3 regions of the Spartinivicinus marinus genome follow, and region 2 is predicted to be linked to each of the others. Evidence: predicted binding sites of a transcription regulator. Region 2 holds the regulator's gene; each other region holds the start of a gene.
What was found. The regulator FliA, encoded in region 2, starts transcription of late flagellar genes. The targets are predictions, from matches to a motif close to CTAAAGTTNNNNNNNNNNCNGCCGATA.
Positions count from the first base shown of each region.

Region 1: OQE68_RS23660 (DUF5610 domain-containing protein) is a predicted target of FliA. The motif match lies at 1,308-1,334, and genes of this name have one in related genera.
Region 3: fliD (flagellar filament capping protein FliD) is a predicted target of FliA. The motif match lies at 2,413-2,439, and genes of this name have one in related genera.

Region 1 covers NZ_JAPJZK010000001.1:5,266,628-5,272,826, forward strand. Annotated here, with positions in the region: gene OQE68_RS23655 (J domain-containing protein) at 1-1,234, opposite strand, end outside; gene OQE68_RS23660 (DUF5610 domain-containing protein) at 1,375-2,568, shown strand; gene OQE68_RS23665 (glutaredoxin family protein) at 2,634-2,888, shown strand; gene OQE68_RS23670 (cobalamin-binding protein) at 2,885-3,832, shown strand; gene OQE68_RS30995 (CPBP family intramembrane glutamic endopeptidase) at 3,807-4,712, opposite strand; gene OQE68_RS23680 (AzlD domain-containing protein) at 4,773-5,087, opposite strand; gene OQE68_RS23685 (AzlC family ABC transporter permease) at 5,087-5,839, opposite strand; gene OQE68_RS23690 (bifunctional helix-turn-helix transcriptional regulator/GNAT family N-acetyltransferase) at 5,876-6,199, opposite strand, start outside.
Region 2 covers NZ_JAPJZK010000001.1:4,982,678-4,988,876, forward strand. Annotated here, with positions in the region: gene flhF (flagellar biosynthesis GTPase FlhF) at 1-1,024, shown strand, start outside; gene OQE68_RS22370 (MinD/ParA family protein) at 1,205-2,026, shown strand; gene OQE68_RS22375 (RNA polymerase sigma factor FliA) at 2,038-2,775, shown strand; gene cheY (chemotaxis response regulator CheY) at 2,869-3,249, shown strand; gene OQE68_RS22385 (protein phosphatase CheZ) at 3,259-4,047, shown strand; gene OQE68_RS22390 (chemotaxis protein CheA) at 4,060-6,199, shown strand, end outside.
Region 3 covers NZ_JAPJZK010000001.1:6,170,950-6,177,148, reverse strand. Annotated here, with positions in the region: gene OQE68_RS27180 (flagellin N-terminal helical domain-containing protein) at 1-1,786, shown strand, start outside; gene OQE68_RS27175 (flagellar protein FlaG) at 1,881-2,324, shown strand; gene fliD (flagellar filament capping protein FliD) at 2,499-4,496, shown strand; gene fliS (flagellar export chaperone FliS) at 4,519-4,926, shown strand; gene OQE68_RS27160 (hypothetical protein) at 5,042-5,356, shown strand; gene OQE68_RS27155 (sigma-54 dependent transcriptional regulator) at 5,807-6,199, shown strand, end outside.

The sequences.
Region 1 (6,199 bases), 280 kb from region 2:
TGAGAGACTGCTGGCCAACCTGCTTGCCCATTAACTCTCCGCTAAATGGCTTACGTTGGGGGTATTGGTTACATTTCAGTTTTTTGGCTGTGCGGGCATTGCCAAAACCAATAAGTGCTTCACGGGTAAAGTAACGCTTATTGTTATAAGTCACTTGTAGCCAGGTTTTATTAATCACTTTGGTTACTTTTATAGGATGATAACTGCCTAATAATACTTTGACAGGGCTGGTCAGGTTGGCTGCGGTATAAAGCTTGGTTTCTGTTAGGGTGTAATGCAAGCCCAGCCGCTCATTAGTATAAAGTGGCGTAGGGCGAATTTTAAAAGGCTCTGAAGGGAGATAAGACCGTTGTAGCGCAATGTTAATAACCAATGGACTGGTGATGAGGATAAGTAAAAATAAAATTAACCCACCATGACTAACAGGCCAGTACCAGGGAAATAGATTGGGCAGTGGTGGTTTAAGAGGATTACCCAGGTTGTCTAATAATCGATAACAGTTATGTTGGATGGCACGATTGGGTGGAGGGGCAGACGACAACAGCTGATAAGCAAAATTAACGGCTTTGCCATAATCATGTTGCTGATAAAGGGCGTTAACTAAAGTAACGAGTAATTCAAGCTGTTTTTTTGGTTGATAACTTTTGGTGGCATTATACCAAAAGGCTTTTAACGTGTGCCAGGGGCCTGCCGGTAGTGACCACCACCCTAATATTAAATTAAGGCAGTTATACCACAAACTTAGTCGCCAACTGCAGCTTAAACACCAAATACCCTCAACTTGTCGTTGGCGACTTTTGTAGAGCAACCCTATTACCTGGCAAAACTGTCGTTTAGTTAAGTTTATTTTACACTGACCACAGCGTTGGCAGGTGGGCAGTATAGTTGTCTCAGAACTAGCAGTTGACGACAGGTGGGGTGGTTTTTCGATGGAAGTATTCACACCATAAGTTTTTGCAAGCTGCTGCTGGTTGCGCTTTACTTGTTCAGTAATATCTACGGCTGATGTGTCGTGACTTTCAGACAATGTTAGGGAAGTTTGTTGAAAATCCTTAACTAATAACCGATACGTCTGTTGTAGTTGCTGAAATGCTTCTGTGGTGTCTTGACTGGGGTTTTTATCAGGATGGAGCCGCTTTGCATGATATCGGTAGGCCCTTTTGATGTCTTCTAGAGTGGCGTTGGGTGGCAGTTTTAGTTGCGCTAACAGTTGTTGGCGGGAAGGTTTAGCCATAGTTGTTTTTCATTTTAGAAACCATCGGTGATAAGGGCTGATTAAGTCAAACAAAATTATTATAGCTAATGGTTCAAGTGTTTAAAAAAGCGTGCCGATACCTATGTTAAGGAACTGCTACTAGATTAAGGGTGACTCATATGTCATTTAACCCCATCACACTTAACCAGCCCAATGGATTGTTACAGTCGCTGTATCAAGGGCTTGATAAGCAAACATCTGCTCAAAACCATAAAGCGCTTGAGCAGAGTCAGTCTGTTGTGCCTTCATCATTGAATAACCTGGCAGAACCAGATCCCTCAATTACAAAAGTACAGCCAGTCAATGAGTTTTCTGCTAGCACGGTAGCAGGGAATGTATTGCAGTTTGTGGCTAGTCGGCTTGCTAAGGAGGCTGCCAATGGCGCCGGTGAAGAGCAGCTAACCCGCTTATTTGACCAGGCAATTGCGGGGGTTCAGCAAGGGTTTGCAGAAGCGAAGGAAGTTTTGGATGCATTAGGTGGTTTATCAGAAACCATTGATCAGGGGGTGGATAGCGCATTTCAACAAATTGAGCGGGGGTTATCCCAGCTTCGTGATCACTTTTTACCCACAACGACCATTGATTCATCTACCAGTGAGTCACCAGCAACTACGACCCCAGTTGAAGCTGCACCAGCCACTGCTCCGGATTTATCTGGTAGTCAGTTAACCAGTCATGTGCAAACAGCTAGTGTACTCAGTCAGCAAGACTTTTCATTCAAGGTGACCACGCGTGACGGTGATGTGGTGACTATCCAAGCCTCTGCATTAGAGGCCTATCAGTCATTTAGTGGTCGTGCCCAAGCCCACCACAATGGTAGACAGACGCTTGTTGCAGAAGAAAGCTTTGAATACTATCAGCATCAGCAGTTTCAGCTTGCTATTAACGGAGAGTTGGACCTGGAGGAGCAAGAGGCCATCAATGGCTTACTTAATGATGTGTTTGCCCTTGCCAATGACTTTTATGAGGGTGACATCGCCACTGCGTTTGAAAAAGCCTTGTCACTTAACTTTGATACCTCTCAGTTACAGAGCTTTGCGCTCAATTTATATTCAGCAGAGGTACGGCAAGCGACTGATACTTATCAATCAGTTGCAGGGCTTCCCAGTAAAGCAGCTGGCTTGCAGCCACTGGCTGAATATGCAGAACAACTGCAACAAACCTATTTGAAGGCGGCAGAGCGTTTCAACCAGCCAGTTAATTTATTACAAGAATTATTGACCAAAGCTGAAGACTTGTTTGCTGATGAAGGGGTGTTGATTCCTCGGTTAGCTGAAGTCAGTCAGAAACTGCTAGAACCATTAACGAGTTAAGAAAAATGGTGAAAACAGTCTGACTTGGTTACACTTGGCGGCTTGTTTGCCGCTAAGTGATTGTTATGTCATCTGTTATTCTGTATACCACCACTGGTTGCCATTTATGTGATCAAGCACTGGCATTATTACAACCAGTGGCTGAGCGCTATCATTTCACTATTACTGCGCAAGAAATTGCCTTTGATCCAGACCTGTTTGATCGTTACGGCATTCGTATCCCTGTAATTGCTCTAGCAAACCAGCAGGCCGAGTTAGGCTGGCCTTTTACGGCAGAAGAGTTGGATCAGTTTATTGTCACCCAGCTTGAAGCTTCATGAGAATTAAATACGGCTGGTGCTTTAAAGTACTTGTTGATCACTTATTAACGGGTGCTCTTGGTATTGGCTTGTTTTTCTGGGGGGGGGCTTATTCAAGCCAGCTATCGGCGAGTACAGCAATTGCTGTTAAAGATGATGCCCGGCAATGGGTGAAGCTGACCTCCCCAGCCAAACGTATCATTAGTTTAGCGCCTCATACAACAGAACTATTATTTGCAGCAGGCGCTGGTGATAAAGTCGTCGGGGTCATTAGCTTTAGTAATTACCCTGCACAAGCGAAGCAAATCACTCAGGTAGGGCGGTTTGATGCTATTGCAGTAGAAACCATTATCAGTTTACAGCCCGATTTGATTGTGGCCTGGCGAAGTGGAAACGCCAATGCGGGTATTCAAACATTACAACGGCAGGGGTATCCGATTTATTTTTCAGAGCCGACTCGGCTAATCGCTATTCCGGAGCAATTGGAAGCGTTAGGAAAGTTGGCGGGTGTAGAGGAAACGGCTAACCGTGCAGCAGAAACATTCAGACAACGCTTAAAAAGTCTCCAAACTCAGTATTCAACAAAAAATAATCAGCAAAAAAAGCAACCAACTGTCTTCTTTCTGGTCAGTCAAACCCCGTTAATGACAGTGAATAAAAATCATATTATTAATGATGTGATATCAAGTTGTGGTGGCGTTAATCCCTTTGCTGATTTAGCACCACTGGTTCCGATCATCAGTATTGAACAATTATTAGTGACTTCACCCTCTGTGATAGTAGCCCCCAGCAGTGCCCAACAAAATGGCTGGTCTGCGCAATTAAAACAACTGCCTGCTATTCAGCAAAACCGGGTGATTTACTTGGAAGCTGATCATATTTTACGACCCACCCCTCGCATATTATTAGCTATGCAATCTTTATGTGAACAGTTAGCTTCTATTGGTTCGCCAGTGGATAAGTAAAGCAAATAAAGTGAACAATGTTTAATCCAAAATGAGTAAGGACAGTTAGCTCAATAGAGCGAGTGCGTTGGTATACTAGGCTAAAACCAAAGCCTGCCAAGGCAGCCATGATGGCAAATTGTAAGCCACCACCTAAATGAGCTAACCCAAATAATAACCCCATAATACTCACAACAATCCATTGGCTGTATTTTATTCTGCGTAATGACTGTGCTAAAGGTGCTTGAATTAATAAGCGAAAAAAGGCTTCTTCTGCAATACAAGTAAACAGTAAATTGATCCAGGCGAATACTAAGGTAATCCAGCCAATTTTTATGTCCAGTTGAATGACATTCATCATTAACCCTACAGTTAAAGGAACTAAGATGGCAAGCGCAATTAGGTGGCCATTTATTTTAAGTTGTTTTAGATAACGATTAGTACCTGTAGTATTAAGTAGGCCAAGAATAAGTAACCCAGCTACTGCCTTATCTAAGTTGGCGAATAGCTGAAAAGTAGGAGCATCATGGCTAATTGTAGTTGTGGGAAGGATAACAGGGTTGTTGAAACCCGGTAATAAATGCAAAGCGAGAGCTAATGCAAGAATAACTGCGCATGTATGTAAAAGGTATTTAGCCCAAGCTTGATTTAACTGCTGACTGTAAAATAAACAAAAACCTAATAATACTAACCATATAATGCCTAATAAATGAACGAAAGAGAAGAGCCAGGCAGCAGCTAGAGTAATACAGAGCAAGCTAAACCAAGGCCTAGATACAACCGCTTTTTGAGACCGAGAAGGTAGCCAGTAACTTAAAATGGCAAGGCTGAGCAAACTGAAGACAATCAGTGTATTTGTGGGAAGTAGGGTAGTTATGTGGTTAAGCGATTGAATATTCACAATAAGTTTTCAGGAGTCAGCATGGCAGGTCAGTTGGGTTTGGGGAAATTTACAGCAGCACTAAAGCCACTGTAAAGCCCCAAAAATAGCCATACCTAATACGATGGTGGCGAGTAGGTTTTTACTAAACCAGGCGATCAATATAGCCATGATACCTGCAATTAAGTAGTTGTTATCCAATGATAATTCAATTTGCTGGCCTGATGGCATTAACAAAGCTGGAGCAATAATTGCCGTTAATACAGCAGGTGGTACATAAGTCAGTGCCTGGGAGAGCCAGGCAGGAAAGTGAAACCGACCTGCTACAGCAAATAAGCCATAGCGAATAAAAAAGGTTACCGCAGCCATACCAGTAATCAGAATAACTTCGTTCATTATTTAGCTTCCTTACTATTTGGGCAAATAAACCGTTCGCAAAGCACACCAACAATGACACCTGTTAAGGCGGCAATAATTAATCCCGCTTTATGAGGAAGTGAATGAGCCACTACTGCCACTAGTCCGGCACTCACAACGGCTGCCCATTGAGGACGTTTGACTAAATAAGGAACTACCATACCAATAAAGGTGACATACATTGCAAAGTCTAATCCCCAGTTTTGCATGTCTGGCAGGGATTTTCCTACTGTAATCCCAATTAGGGTGCAAAGCGCCCAATTAAGATACATGGCTGTCATAGAGCCAAGATAAAACCAATGCCCAGCGATAGGTGAGTGATTTTTTTTCTGGTCGTCAAAATAACGTTTGGCTGCTACTGCAAAGGTTTCATCTGTTAAGCCAAAGGCTAACAGTGCGCGCCACTTTTGTGGTAATGATTTAACAAAAGGCAGCAACGTCACTGCATACAGCATATGTCGTAAATTCACAATAAAAGTGGTTAGAATAATAATAGGAATACTCGTACCGGCGGCGAGTAGGCCAACCGCAATAAATTGACTGGAGCCAGCATAAACAAATATTGACATGGCCAATGTGGCAAGGGGGGATAAGCCTTGGTTAATGGCTAATGTTCCGTAGATAATACCAAATGGAATAGCCCCTATAAGCAATGGAATCGTTTGCTTGGCACCCGCAAAAAAAGCTAGCCTGGCAGGGTGATTAAATTTGTTAAAAATAACTTCTTGCATAACTGCTTTATCTCAATAATAAATCCGAGCGGTCATTTATAAATCCAGCTCCATATAAACATCAGCTCTGGTGAATCGAGCTTCGCCTTCTGGATGTGGTAAAACAGTAAACCCCATTTTTTGATACAGCGCTAAGGCGGGCTTTAATTTAGATGCTGTTTCCAAGATAATTTTTTTTGCTCCCAACAAATTAGCTTGGGCGATAGCATGCTCAATTAAGCGTTGGCCAATGTTGCAGCCTTGGTATGTTGGATCAACGGCCATTTTTGATAACTCATAAACACCTGGTTGAGTGGGGTATAGTGCGAAGGTGCCCACTGCCTGTTGCTTGATGAGAGCAAAAAAGATCACGCCACCTGA
Region 2 (6,199 bases):
GTCTGGCGTAAAGTCAGCTGATAAAATGGATACGACAGTAACATCTGTTGTACAACCTAATGTCACTGATCATCAATTTAGTGCATTGCAAAATGAAGTCAGTGGGATGCGGGCATTACTAGAACAACAGTTAGGGCAGTTGGGCTGGTTAAAATACTGTAAGCAAAATCCGGCTAAGGCACAGCTTTGGAAAAAATTACAGGCGATAGGTTTTAGTGGCCATTATTGTCAACAGTTACTAGCGAATTTACCTCTACAACAACAAGGCCTTGATGCTTGGCGACATGTATTGGCCAATCTGGTGAAGAAATTACCTATTACCTCTAAAGATATTGTTGATCAAGGGGGGATTTTTGCTTGTGTCGGTCCTACTGGCGCAGGGAAAACGACGACTATTGGTAAACTTGCTACCCGTTATGCATTAAAACACGGTACCGATAAACTGGCATTAGTCACCATGGACACCTTTCGAATTGGTGCCACGGACCAAATTAAAACCTTGGGTAAAATATTAAATGTACCCGTTAAAGTGGTGGGAGATGGCCAGCAATTACAAGCCGTGTTAGATAGCTTTCAGAAAAAATCGTTGGTCTTAATTGATACGGCGGGGCTTAATCACCAAGATCCCAAATTGCAGCTACAATTATCTATATTGAATCAGGTGAGGCCAATGGTGCGAAGCTTGCTGGTTTTAGCGACAACCAGCCAGCAACAAGTGCTGCAAGTGGCTTATAACATATATAGTCAAACTCGGTTGGTAGGGGGGGTGTTAACTAAACTGGATGAGGCTTCCAGGCTGGGGGAAGCAATTGAGCTGCTAATGGATAAACACCTTGCGGTTTCTTATGTCACTGATGGCCAGCGGATTCCGGATGATATTCACCAAGCACGAGCTTATCAATTGATTAGTCGTGCGGTGGCCCTCAGCCAACATGCTGAGTTAGCAGAAAATGAGCTAATGTCAGCTTATATGCAGGCCAATCCTGTAGCTGTAACACCTCCTATGCAAGCCAATGTTGGTTAATAACCCTGTGCCCAATGAAAAGGGGATGAGAATAATAAATAAGGCGCTAAGGGGAGTACCTCCATATAGCGTGCTCCTTATTATCTGTACTCAGTTGAAGAGTATGGTGGCAATGAATGAGTTTTAGGAGGTTGATGCGATGAGCTATTCATTAAGGATATAACCAGGATTATTCCGCATATGATCAAACATCCAGTACAAGTAGTGGCAGTGACCGGAGCAAAAGGGGGAGTAGGTAAAACAAATCTAGCAGTAAATTTGAGCATAGCATTGGCGGAACTGGGGCGGCGGGTGATGCTGCTAGATGCTGATTTAGGGTTGGCAAATGTAGATATTTTATTGGGCTTATCCCCGACTCGGAATATGGCAGATGTATTGGCTGGGCGCTGTGATTTAAGAGATATTATTTTACAAGGCCCGGGTGGTGTTCGAATTATTCCTGCTTCTTCCGGCACTCAGAAAATGACTGAGCTGAGTCCCCAGGAACATGCGGGAATGATTTCAGCCTTCAGCGAGCTCAGTAACCAATTGGACATGCTAATCATCGATACCGCAGCGGGTATTTCCGATACGGTCATTAGTTTTGTTCGAGCGGCGCAAGAATTAATTATTGTTGTTACTGATGAGCCTACCTCAATTACTGATGCTTACGCTTTGATTAAATTATTGCACCGTGATTATGGTTTATTGCGGTTTCGAGTCGTGGCTAATATGGTGAGAACTCAGCAGGAAGGCCATAATATATATAATAAACTAGCCAATGTAACTGATCGATTTTTAGAAGTGGCACTGCAATATTTGGGTGCTATCCCGCAGGATGAGGCTGTACGAAAGGCTGTTATGCGGCAACGTGCTGTTATTGATATCTACCCCCGTTCTAAAGCTGCTGTGGCAATTCGAGCACTAGCACAAAAAGTCGATGCCTTTCCTCTCCCGTCATCACCGCGAGGTCATTTAGAATTTTTTATTGAAAACCTGGTTGCTGGTGAAGTAGGAAGGTAATAGGCAATTTTATGGTGTCGAATGAAGCCGGTTTGTATTCTAAGTCAGGACAGCAATTTAACCAGCAATTAATTGAACAATATACTGGTTTAGTGAAACGAATTGCCCATCATTTAGCTGCCCGGCTGCCATCTCAGGTGCAATTAGATGATTTATTACAAGCAGGCATGATAGGCCTATTAGAGGCTGCTAAAAAGTATGATGGGAGCAAAGGTGCCACCTTTGAAACCTATGCGGGTATTCGCATTCGCGGCGCTATGCTTGATGAAATTCGCAAAGGGGATTGGGTACCTCGCTCGGTACATCGAAATAGTCGGCGGATTACAGAAGCAATCAGTGGGCTTGAAGCGAGACTTGGACGCGACGCAAAAGATGGAGAAATTGCAGAAGAATTAGGATTGAGCTTAACTGAATACCATCAGCTGTTAAGTGATACAGCTTCAAGCCGGTTATTTAGCTTTGAAGAATTACTGAGTAGCCAAGATGGAAGGCACTCTTGGTTAGCGGATCAACAACAATCATCGCCGCCAACCAAGCATCAAACTGAGCAATTTAAAAAAGCACTGGCTAAAGCCATTGCCACGCTACCGGAACGAGAGCAGTTATTGCTCTCACTCTATTATGACGAAGAGCTTAACCTCAAGGAAATTGGCATGGTATTGGGGGTGAGTGAGTCACGTGTAAGTCAGCTTCACAGTCAAGCTGCTGCTCGGCTTCGAGCACGTCTGCAAGACTGGGCAGTTGAATAGACTGGCACCCTCTTAATGACCTACTAGACTAGTAAGTTAGATGTTCAGCACAAACATCAATGTGGCTTGATGGAGGTCGCTTTGGACAAAAATATGAAAATTCTGATCGTAGATGATTTCTCTACGATGAGACGGATTATAAAAAACTTGTTACGTGACTTAGGTTTCACTAATACGTCAGAAGCTGATGACGGGCAAACTGCACTACCTATGTTGCAAAGTGGTGGCTTTGATTTTCTGGTGACCGACTGGAATATGCCGGGTATGACAGGTATTGACTTACTCAAAGCTGTAAGGGCAGACCCAAAACTAAATGCACTTCCTGTTTTAATGGTAACTGCTGAAGCCAAGCGCGATCAGATTATTGAAGCTGCTCAGGCCGGTGTGAATGGCTATGTAGTAAAACCTTTTACTGCTGCGGTGTTGAAGGAGAAAATCGAAAAGATTTTCGAGCGTGTTGAAGCAGGTGGTTAAGAGGTATATATGTCGCTGCTTGATAAATTAAAAGACCAGGCACCCACTGAATTTGAAACGAGCCTGAAAGAGCAGGCTCAAAAAATGGTGGAGCATCTGGAAAAAGGCAATTTAAAAGATGCCATAGAAGTCATTCAGGAAATTAACGAGGTTAGGGATAAAAGCTTATATAAAGAGGTAGGCAGACTAACCCGGGCATTACATGAGTCGATTCGAAACTTTCATGTTGAAGCGGGGCTGGCAGGTGGCGATCAAGAAAATATGTCAGATATGGTGGACGCTTCTGATCGTTTGGAATATGTCACAAAGATGACTGAAAGTGCGGCAAATACCACCATGGATTTGGTGGATAACTGTATGCCGATAGTCGGTGAATTAAAGTCTGATGCTCATAGCTTACGAGATGAGTGGTCAAAAATTCGCAAGCGACAAATGAACCCTGATGAATTTAGAAAGCTTTATAAACAGATGGATGAGTTTTTAGATCGCAGTGAAAAACAAGTTAATCAAGTCCATAGCAACTTAACTGAAATTTTAGTTGCACAAAATTATCAGGACTTAACTGGTCAGGTTATTAAAAGAGTCGTTGAGCTTGTTCAGCAGGTAGAAGACAGTTTAGTTGACCTCGTCAGGATGGCGGGTCAGGTAGATAAACTGACTGGTATTGAACATGAAATAACAGTAACTGAAGAAGATTCTATCGCTGCTGAAGGTCCACAAATCAAAGCAGAGGAACGGGTCGATGTAGTGTCAGGCCAAGATGATGTTGATGATTTGCTTTCTAGTTTGGGGTTTTAGGGGAGCTGTCTCATGAGTTTCGAGGCTGATGAAGACATCCTGCAGGATTTTTTAGTCGAAGCCGGAGAAATCTTAGAGCTGCTTTCTGAACAGCTCGTTGACCTGGAAAATAGCCCCGATGATATGGATTTATTAAATGCTATTTTCCGGGGATTCCACACCGTTAAAGGAGGAGCAGGGTTTCTTCAATTAAATAGTCTTGTTGACTGCTGTCATGTGGCTGAAAACGTTTTTGATATGCTGCGTAACGGGCAGCGGAAGGTCTCGACTGAATTAATGGATGTGGTGTTGCAAGCACTCGATACCATTAATGAAATGTTCAGCCAGGTACGTGACCGGGTTGAGCCAACACCTGCTGATCCTGAGTTATTAAAGGCTCTGGCTGACTTAGCCCAGCCTGAAGGGGCTGCACCTGCCGCAGAAGCAGCTGCACCGCCGGAACCTGCACCTACTGAACCAGAGCCAGCCTCCACCACACCCCAGCAACCGACTGCGAATGCTGGCACTGAAGGAGGGGGGGATATCACTGATGCAGAGTTTGAAAAGCTGTTAGATGCAGTGGCAGATGAATCATCAGAGGTTAAAGCGGCAGCGCCAACCGCCGCTGGTGGTGATGAAATTACTGAGGATGAGTTTGAAGCGCTGTTGGACCAATTACATGGCAGTGGTCCTGTCAGTAGTGACGCAGCAACACCGCCTGAACCTCCCGCTAAAGCAGCTGAACCTGCACCAGCCACTACTTCGGCTGCAGCGCCACCCAGTGGTAGTGATGAAATTACAGAAGATGAGTTTGAGGCCCTGTTGAATGAGTTGCATGGCGGGAGTGCTCCAGTTGGCCAGGCTACTACTCCAGCTGAAACAGCGGAGGCTCCACCCGCTGCGACTACACCTGCTGCCCCTGCAGGCGCTCCAGCAGCTGCCGCAGCCAAAACAGGAAGCGACTTGATAACGGAAGCTGAGTTTGAAAGCCTGCTAGATGAACTACAAGGGAGCCCTCCTGCTGCACCTACTAAGCCTGCGGCAGCTTCCCCTCCACCAGCACAACCAGCCGCTACTGCGGCGCCAGTCAAACGAGAGCCACCGGCAGCAGCACCTCCAGCCAGTCCACCTAAACCGCCTGCGGCAGCCGAAGCCCGTCAACCAGCGGGTGGTGGCGGCAAACCCGCGCCAGCCAAAGAAGCACCGGCAGCAGAAGCAACCGTTCGGGTGGATACTGCGCGACTTGATGACATCATGAACATGGTCGGTGAGCTGGTGTTAGTCAGGAATCGATTGGTCAGGTTGGGTAACAAAAGTGGCGATGAGGTGCTATCAAAGGCCGTTGCCAACCTGGATGTAGTCACAGGTGACCTTCAGTTATCAGTGATGAAAACCCGGATGCAACCGATCAAGAAAGTATTTGGCCGGTTTCCTCGGGTAGTAAGGGATTTGGCTAGAAGCTTGAAAAAAGAAATTAATTTAGAGCTTGAAGGTGAAGAAACCGACCTAGATAAAAACCTAGTTGAAGCGTTAGCTGACCCTTTAGTGCATTTGGTCAGAAATGCGGTTGATCATGGTATTGAATCGCCAGAGGATCGTGAAAAAGCAGGTAAATCACGCAAAGGCACCGTCGTATTATCAGCCCAGCAAGAGGGCGATCATATTTTACTATCCATTGCGGATGACGGTGCAGGTATGGACCCTGATAAATTAAGAGGAATTGCTGTTTCTCGCGGGATTTATGAACAGGATGCAGCGGATCGGCTATCGGATAACGAGTGTTATAACTTAATTTTTGCCCCCGGTTTTTCAACTAAAACTGAAATTACTGATATTTCTGGCCGTGGGGTGGGCATGGATGTCGTAAAAAATAAAATCTCTCAATTAAATGGCACCATTAATATTGACTCAGTAAAAGGAGAAGGCTCTAAGCTTATTATTAAAGTGCCATTAACATTGGCAATTATGCCAACCTTAATGGTAATGCTGGAAAACCAAGCATTTGCTTTACCTCTAGTCAGTGTGAATGAAATTTTTCATCTGGATTTATCGAAAACTAATGTGGTAGATGGACAGGAAGTGGTGATTGTCAGAGAAAAAGCATTGCCACTGTTCCACTTAAAGCGTTGGTTAATTAATGGCAGACGATTTGATGAAAGTGATGTTACGAAGA
Region 3 (6,199 bases), 1.2 Mb from region 2:
GGGATCTATTAGCTCAAATTTGCAACGAATTCGTGACTTAGCATTGCAATCGGCTAATGGCAGTAATACCAGCATTGACCGGGAAGCCTTAAATGCTGAGGTAAAACAGCTGGTCACTGAAATACAAAATGTGGCAGAAAAAACCAATTTTAATGGTAAGAAACTACTGGATGGAACATTTGCAGGCTCTATTTTCCAAACAGGAGCTAACCTAGGGGATACCATCGGGGTAAGTATTACTAAAGCTACTACTGATAGCTTAGGCAGCGCAATAGAGGCGGGTATCTCGTCTAACAGAATAGCTGCAGCTGCACTTACTGCGGGAGATTTAGTGATTAATGGAGTTGCTGTTGGTGCATCTTCTGGTGTAGATGACTCCTTCTCAACGGGTTCTCAAGCACAAAGTGCGATTGCAAAAGCTGCTGCTGTCAACAAAGTATCTGAGCAAACAGGAGTTGTTGCGAAGGTAGATGGTACATCTGTAGCGGGTAACACATATGCGACATCAACTGATAATCAGGGAAAAGGTATTTCAATCAATGGTGTTTCAATCAGTGTTTCGACTGATGCGGCATTATCGACAGAAGCCAACTTGCTGAATGTTGCGGCAGCAATAAATGAAAAGTCAGGGCAGACAGGAGTAGTAGCTTCTTTTGATGGTAATGCAACTACTGGCATTACATTAACAGCTTCTGATGGACGTAATATTGTTTTGGCGGATGGCACAGTGAATACGAGTGCTATTGGCTTGGGAGCTGCTGGTACATTTATTGGGACTTATTCACTTATATCCCAGGATGGCAAGGATATTACCTTAGATACCACAACAGGTGCTATTGATAATGCAGGCTTTGAAGTAGGTAGCTACAGTGGTGTAAATAGTGGTGTAGCTGGTGATAATGTAACAAATGCTGCCTTAGCTACGGGGGATTTGGTAATAAATGGTGTAGCAGTAGGACCAACTCAAGCATCATTTGATACGTCATCGATTGTAGATAGCTCATTTAGTGCAATTGCTAAAGCAGCAGCAATCAACTTAGTTAGTGGACAAACAGGTGTGACAGCTAAGGCCAATACAACTTTTGTGATTAGTGGGGCAATTACTGCTGGCACTGCACAATCGGGAGGGGTTGAAATCAATGGTGTCTCAATTAATGTTTCATATGGGGCTACTAGCTCTGTCAGTGATATACAAAATTTGGTAGTAAATGCCATAAATAATGCCTCAGGGCAAACGGGGGTCAGGGCTGAAGCATTTGGTGCAAACCAGTTTAGACTGGTTGCTGAAGATGGGCGGAATATTCGTGTAGGTGCAGTAACAAACATTACCAATGCTGGTTTTACTGCAACTACAACCACATATAGCTCTGTTTCTTTATTTGCTGGAGATAAAGTTGAGCTTTCGACGAATACAGGACAGATAGGTAGAGCTGGCTTTCAAATAGGTACTTTCGGCGGTGGTCAGGATGGCCAGCTATTGAAAAACTTAGATATCACAACGGTTGCTGGTGCTAATAAAGCTATTCAGTCTGTAGATAATGCCCTTGAACAAATTTCCAAGCAACAAGCAGATTTAGGTGCGATTCAAAACCGATTCCAGTCTGCTATCAGTAACTTAACCATTAATAGTGAAAATTTATCTGCTGCCAATTCGCGGATTAAGGATGCGGACTTTGCGGCAGAAACTGCTGAGCTGTCACGGGCTCAGGTATTACAACAGGCTGGTATTTCGATACTGGCTCAGGCTAATGCCAGGCCGCAGCAGGTTTTATCTCTACTCCAGTAGTGACGTTGCTACAGTAATAGAGGTTGACTTGGCTGTGGGCCGACACCAGGGAACTGGTGTCGGCTTTGGTGTTTGAGAGGTGATGAGGTGAGATATGAAAGAGGTTGATCTGACATCGCCTACCTTGAGAATGGAGGCTGTAACAACGAAGCCTAGTTCACTGCCACCCCAGGTGGTAGCGAGTACCAAGGAAGTGAGTGAAACAAGGAAGGCTGCAAATGTGAGGCAGGATGTAAGCCCCAGCCATGCTGAACGTGCTGTTAATGTTAATACGGGTGATGCAAAGGCGTTGCAATCATCACAACAGCAAAAGCGGCAGCAAGTTGAACTGGCAGTTACCAAGCTGAATGAGTTTGTTCAGGCTCAGCAGCGAGACCTTCGTTTTGATATGGATTCTGCTTCTGGCAGGACTGTGATCACGGTAGTCGATAGAAAATCAGAAGAGGTCGTCAGGCAAATACCTGATGAGTTGGCATTAAAGTTGGCGCAAAGCTTGAATGTTGAAGATGATATTCACTTGTTGAATATACAAGCTTGAAGCATTCATAGCTGATAAAGGCATTCTGCAAAGTGTCTGCAGTAAGTAGCTTGCTTATAGGCTTATTACAAATAGCTTGATAAGAAGGGTAAAGTTTTGCCGCTAATTGCCGCTTTAATGAGTATGCTTAGTAAGTTCCTTCTGATAGAACGTGGGTTTAAATAGGTAGCAGCCATGGCAGGTATTTCATCCATCGGTATAGGATCGGGGGTATTAACCAGTGACTTGATTGATAAGCTGGTTGCTGTTGAAAAAGAGCCCGCTGATAAGCGTTTGACCAGCCGGGAAAACACCCTGAATACTCAACTATCAGAGTTTGGACGAGTGCAAAGTGCACTGGTTGATTTGCGCCTGGCCTCACGTTCACTAGACTCTATGGCCGATGTACTTGCTGTTAAGGCCTCGACTACATCCTCAGCATTTTCAGCAACAGCTTCTTCTGATGCGCCCTTGGGGCAGTTTTCAATAGAAGTCACTCAACTAGCTCAAGCCCACTCACTTGCTTCTAGTGTTTTCACCAATAAAACTGATACCGTTGGCACGGGTACCCTCAGTATTACCGTGGGCACTACCACAAAAAATATTACTATCAATAGCAGTAATAACACTTTAGAAGGTATTCGGGATGCAGTAAATGCAGAGACAGGGCTGGATGTTTCGGCCAGTGTGTTGGATACCGGTTCAGGCTTTCAGTTGGTATTTAATGCGACTAAAACCGGGCTAGCGAATGACATTACCATTAATGTCACCGATGACGACAGCAACAATACCGATATCAATGGCTTGTCTCAGCTGGTGTTTAATGGCACCACCAATAATTTAACCGAAACTGTCCAAGCCAAGGATGCCAATTTAAAAGTGAATGGCATCAGCATCACCCGCTCATCCAATACCGTATCCGATGCGATTGAAGGGGTGACATTAAACCTGACTGGCACCAATACAGGTGCTGCTTCCAGCTTATCAATTACCCGCGATGAAGCGACTATCGTTGATCGGGTTCAGGAATTTGTCGACAAGTTCAACGCTTATCAATCCCTGGTCAACGAATTGACGGCGTTTAACCCTGATACCCTGGAAGCCGGGGTGCTAATTGGTGACTCCACTTTACGAAGTATTACTGCTCAAACCCGAGAAATTCTCAGTGGGGTGGTGAAAGGTTTAGAAACTGCGAGTATTCGAAGCCTGGCGGATATTGGTATCAGCACTCAAGTGTCTGCTTCCGCAGGCTCAAATGATGGTGGAACCTTAATTTTTGATAGTGTTAAATTTAAAACAAAATTAGCAGAGTCACCTGATGATGTGGTTGGTCTGTTTGCTAGCCAAGGTCGTACCTCTGATAATCAGGTGAAATTCTTATCCAATACCGATGCCACCAAAAAAGGCACTTACGCTATTAATATTACGACGGCGGCTACGCAAGGAAATTTAAATGGCGCGGTAGCATTGGGTGGTTCAACGACCATTGATGGCAATAACGATACCCTTAAAATCAAAATTGATGGCACGGAAACCGCTGAGTTAACCCTTGCCCCAGGCAGTTATTCGCCAACGCAGTTAGCGGCGGAAATTCAAAGTAAAATTAATGCCGATAATAATTTAATTAATGCAGGTAAAACGGTTTCAGTCTCGGTGGATGGCTCTAATCAGTTGGTGATTTCCTCTAATACTTTTGGTACTACATCGACCGTTGAAATTACCCAAGTTGATACCAATACTGCGGCCCAGCTGGGACTATCAGTGAGCACTGGCACGGCAGGGGTGAATGTAGCCGGTACGATTAATGGTAAAGCCGCTACGGGTTCTGGCAAAGTGCTAACAGCGGCAGTGGGAGATGATTCGGAAGGCATTCGTTTGGAAGTCAGTGGTACCACCACTGGTGCCCGGGGCACAATCACGTTTATTTCCGGTGTGGCAGATCAATTAATTGATAAAGTAACTTCATTTTTAGCCTCAGACGGTGCCGTGACCACCAAAACCAATTCATTAACAGAAAGTTTGGATGATATTGCCGGTGAAAGGGTCAAACTAGATGAGCGGGTTAATGCCTTTAGAAAACAGCTGGAAACCCAGTTTACCGCAGCGGATATTCAAATTGCTAAGCTTAAAAATACCCAAGACTTTATCAAATCCCAATTGGATGCGTTAGTGGCAAGTAGTAAGAGTGATTGATAACGAGAGAATGAGGTGATCGATGAATGCGTATAATCAACTGAAGCAATATCAGGCAGTGAATCGGGAGACGGGCATTATCGATGCAGACCCACATAAACTGATTCAATTATTAATTGATGGAGCCTTAGAGCGTTTGTTGATCGCCAAAGGTCATATTGAACGCAAGGAAATTGAAGAAAAAAACCGCTTTATTAATAAAGCGATTGAGATTATCGGTGGGCTAAGAAGCTTTCTAGATAAAGAGCAAGGTGGTGACGTCGCTGAAAGCCTATTTAGCCTTTATGAGTACATGGAATTTCGCTTATTTGAAGCGAATGCTTCTAATAGCCCGGAGCTGGTCGAAGAAGTAATTAAATTATTAAGGGAAGTGAAAACTGGTTGGGATGGTATTCGTGAGCAAGTGGCTCAGCCAACGGCTGTCGGCTAATCACAGACAAAGCAATACGATTATTATGCATAACATGTAAGCTATTGCGGTTGATCGATAAGCATTTTTTGTTTGCTTATAGATAAATATAGGTAACACTCACAAACTGTATTTAATGATGAAAAATAATCACTCGATATCTGTTGTGTTACAACTCAGTCAATTACATGACCAGTTACAGGCTATTGTTAAGCAACAATCCTGGGAACAGTTTGAGGTGTTTGATCAGCAATGCCGGGCGCTTTTATCTCAGCTGCAGAATAAGGCTCATCAACCGATTGAAGTGATTACTGTGCTTCACCAGCTGTATGATGGCTATCAACAAGCAATTAGTCAGTATGAGCAATATAAACAACAATTAGCTAGCCAGTTACAACGGTGTCAACAAGGTATTGCGGGAGTGACTGCTTACCGTCAAATTCAAAATTAACCTGTCGTTAGCTTTTCATCGCTGCCTTTCAATCTGTTTAAATCTATTTTCTTTATTTTTATTGATAAGCTTTTTAGTCCTAGCGATGACTTTTAGCTCGTGCAAACCTGCCTGGTTGTTATGCTGGCAATCAGCAGGGCACTGTCAAGAATTAGCCTCAATAACATTATTGTAATATGTCAATTAGATGAAGGTTGCTAGCACAAAGCCGTTAAATCGATTATAAATGTGAATCATGTCACTTTAGCGGGAATGCCTGTCATAAATTTGACCAATCTCACATTTCTGACTTTACTGAGGTAAGCATCGCTTGGTCATCCGACGATGATATTACCAAGTGGTCTTTCAAGAGAGTTTGGTATTTTCTGCAATAATAAAGCTGTTGCAAAAGGTAATGATCACAGCCGTTTTGCACCAGCCTCTAATAATGAAAGTCGAGCGGAAGTGGGTATGTGGCGAGAAATCAAAGTCTTGCTAATTGATGATAATGCTAATCGTCGGCACGAAATGAAGGTCATCCTGGAATTTTTAGGGGAAGACTTTATTGCTTTGGATTCCAGTCATTGGTTACAGGCATTAAAAGAACAGGACGTTAACCCTGAAGGTATCGCCGGATTATTATTGGGTGATTGCCATAGCCCTTTGGAGTCGATGATTGCTGATATCCAAAAATGGTATGGTGGTATTGCCGTATTATTGATTGGCGAGCAATTGGTACCCGAAGCTTGTGACCCTGACTTGAAACGGCAAATTATCGCGTCAATTGATTACCCTCCTAGCTATAACAAACTATTAGATAGCCTGCATCGTTCTCAGGTTTTTCACGAGCAATATCAGCTTAGT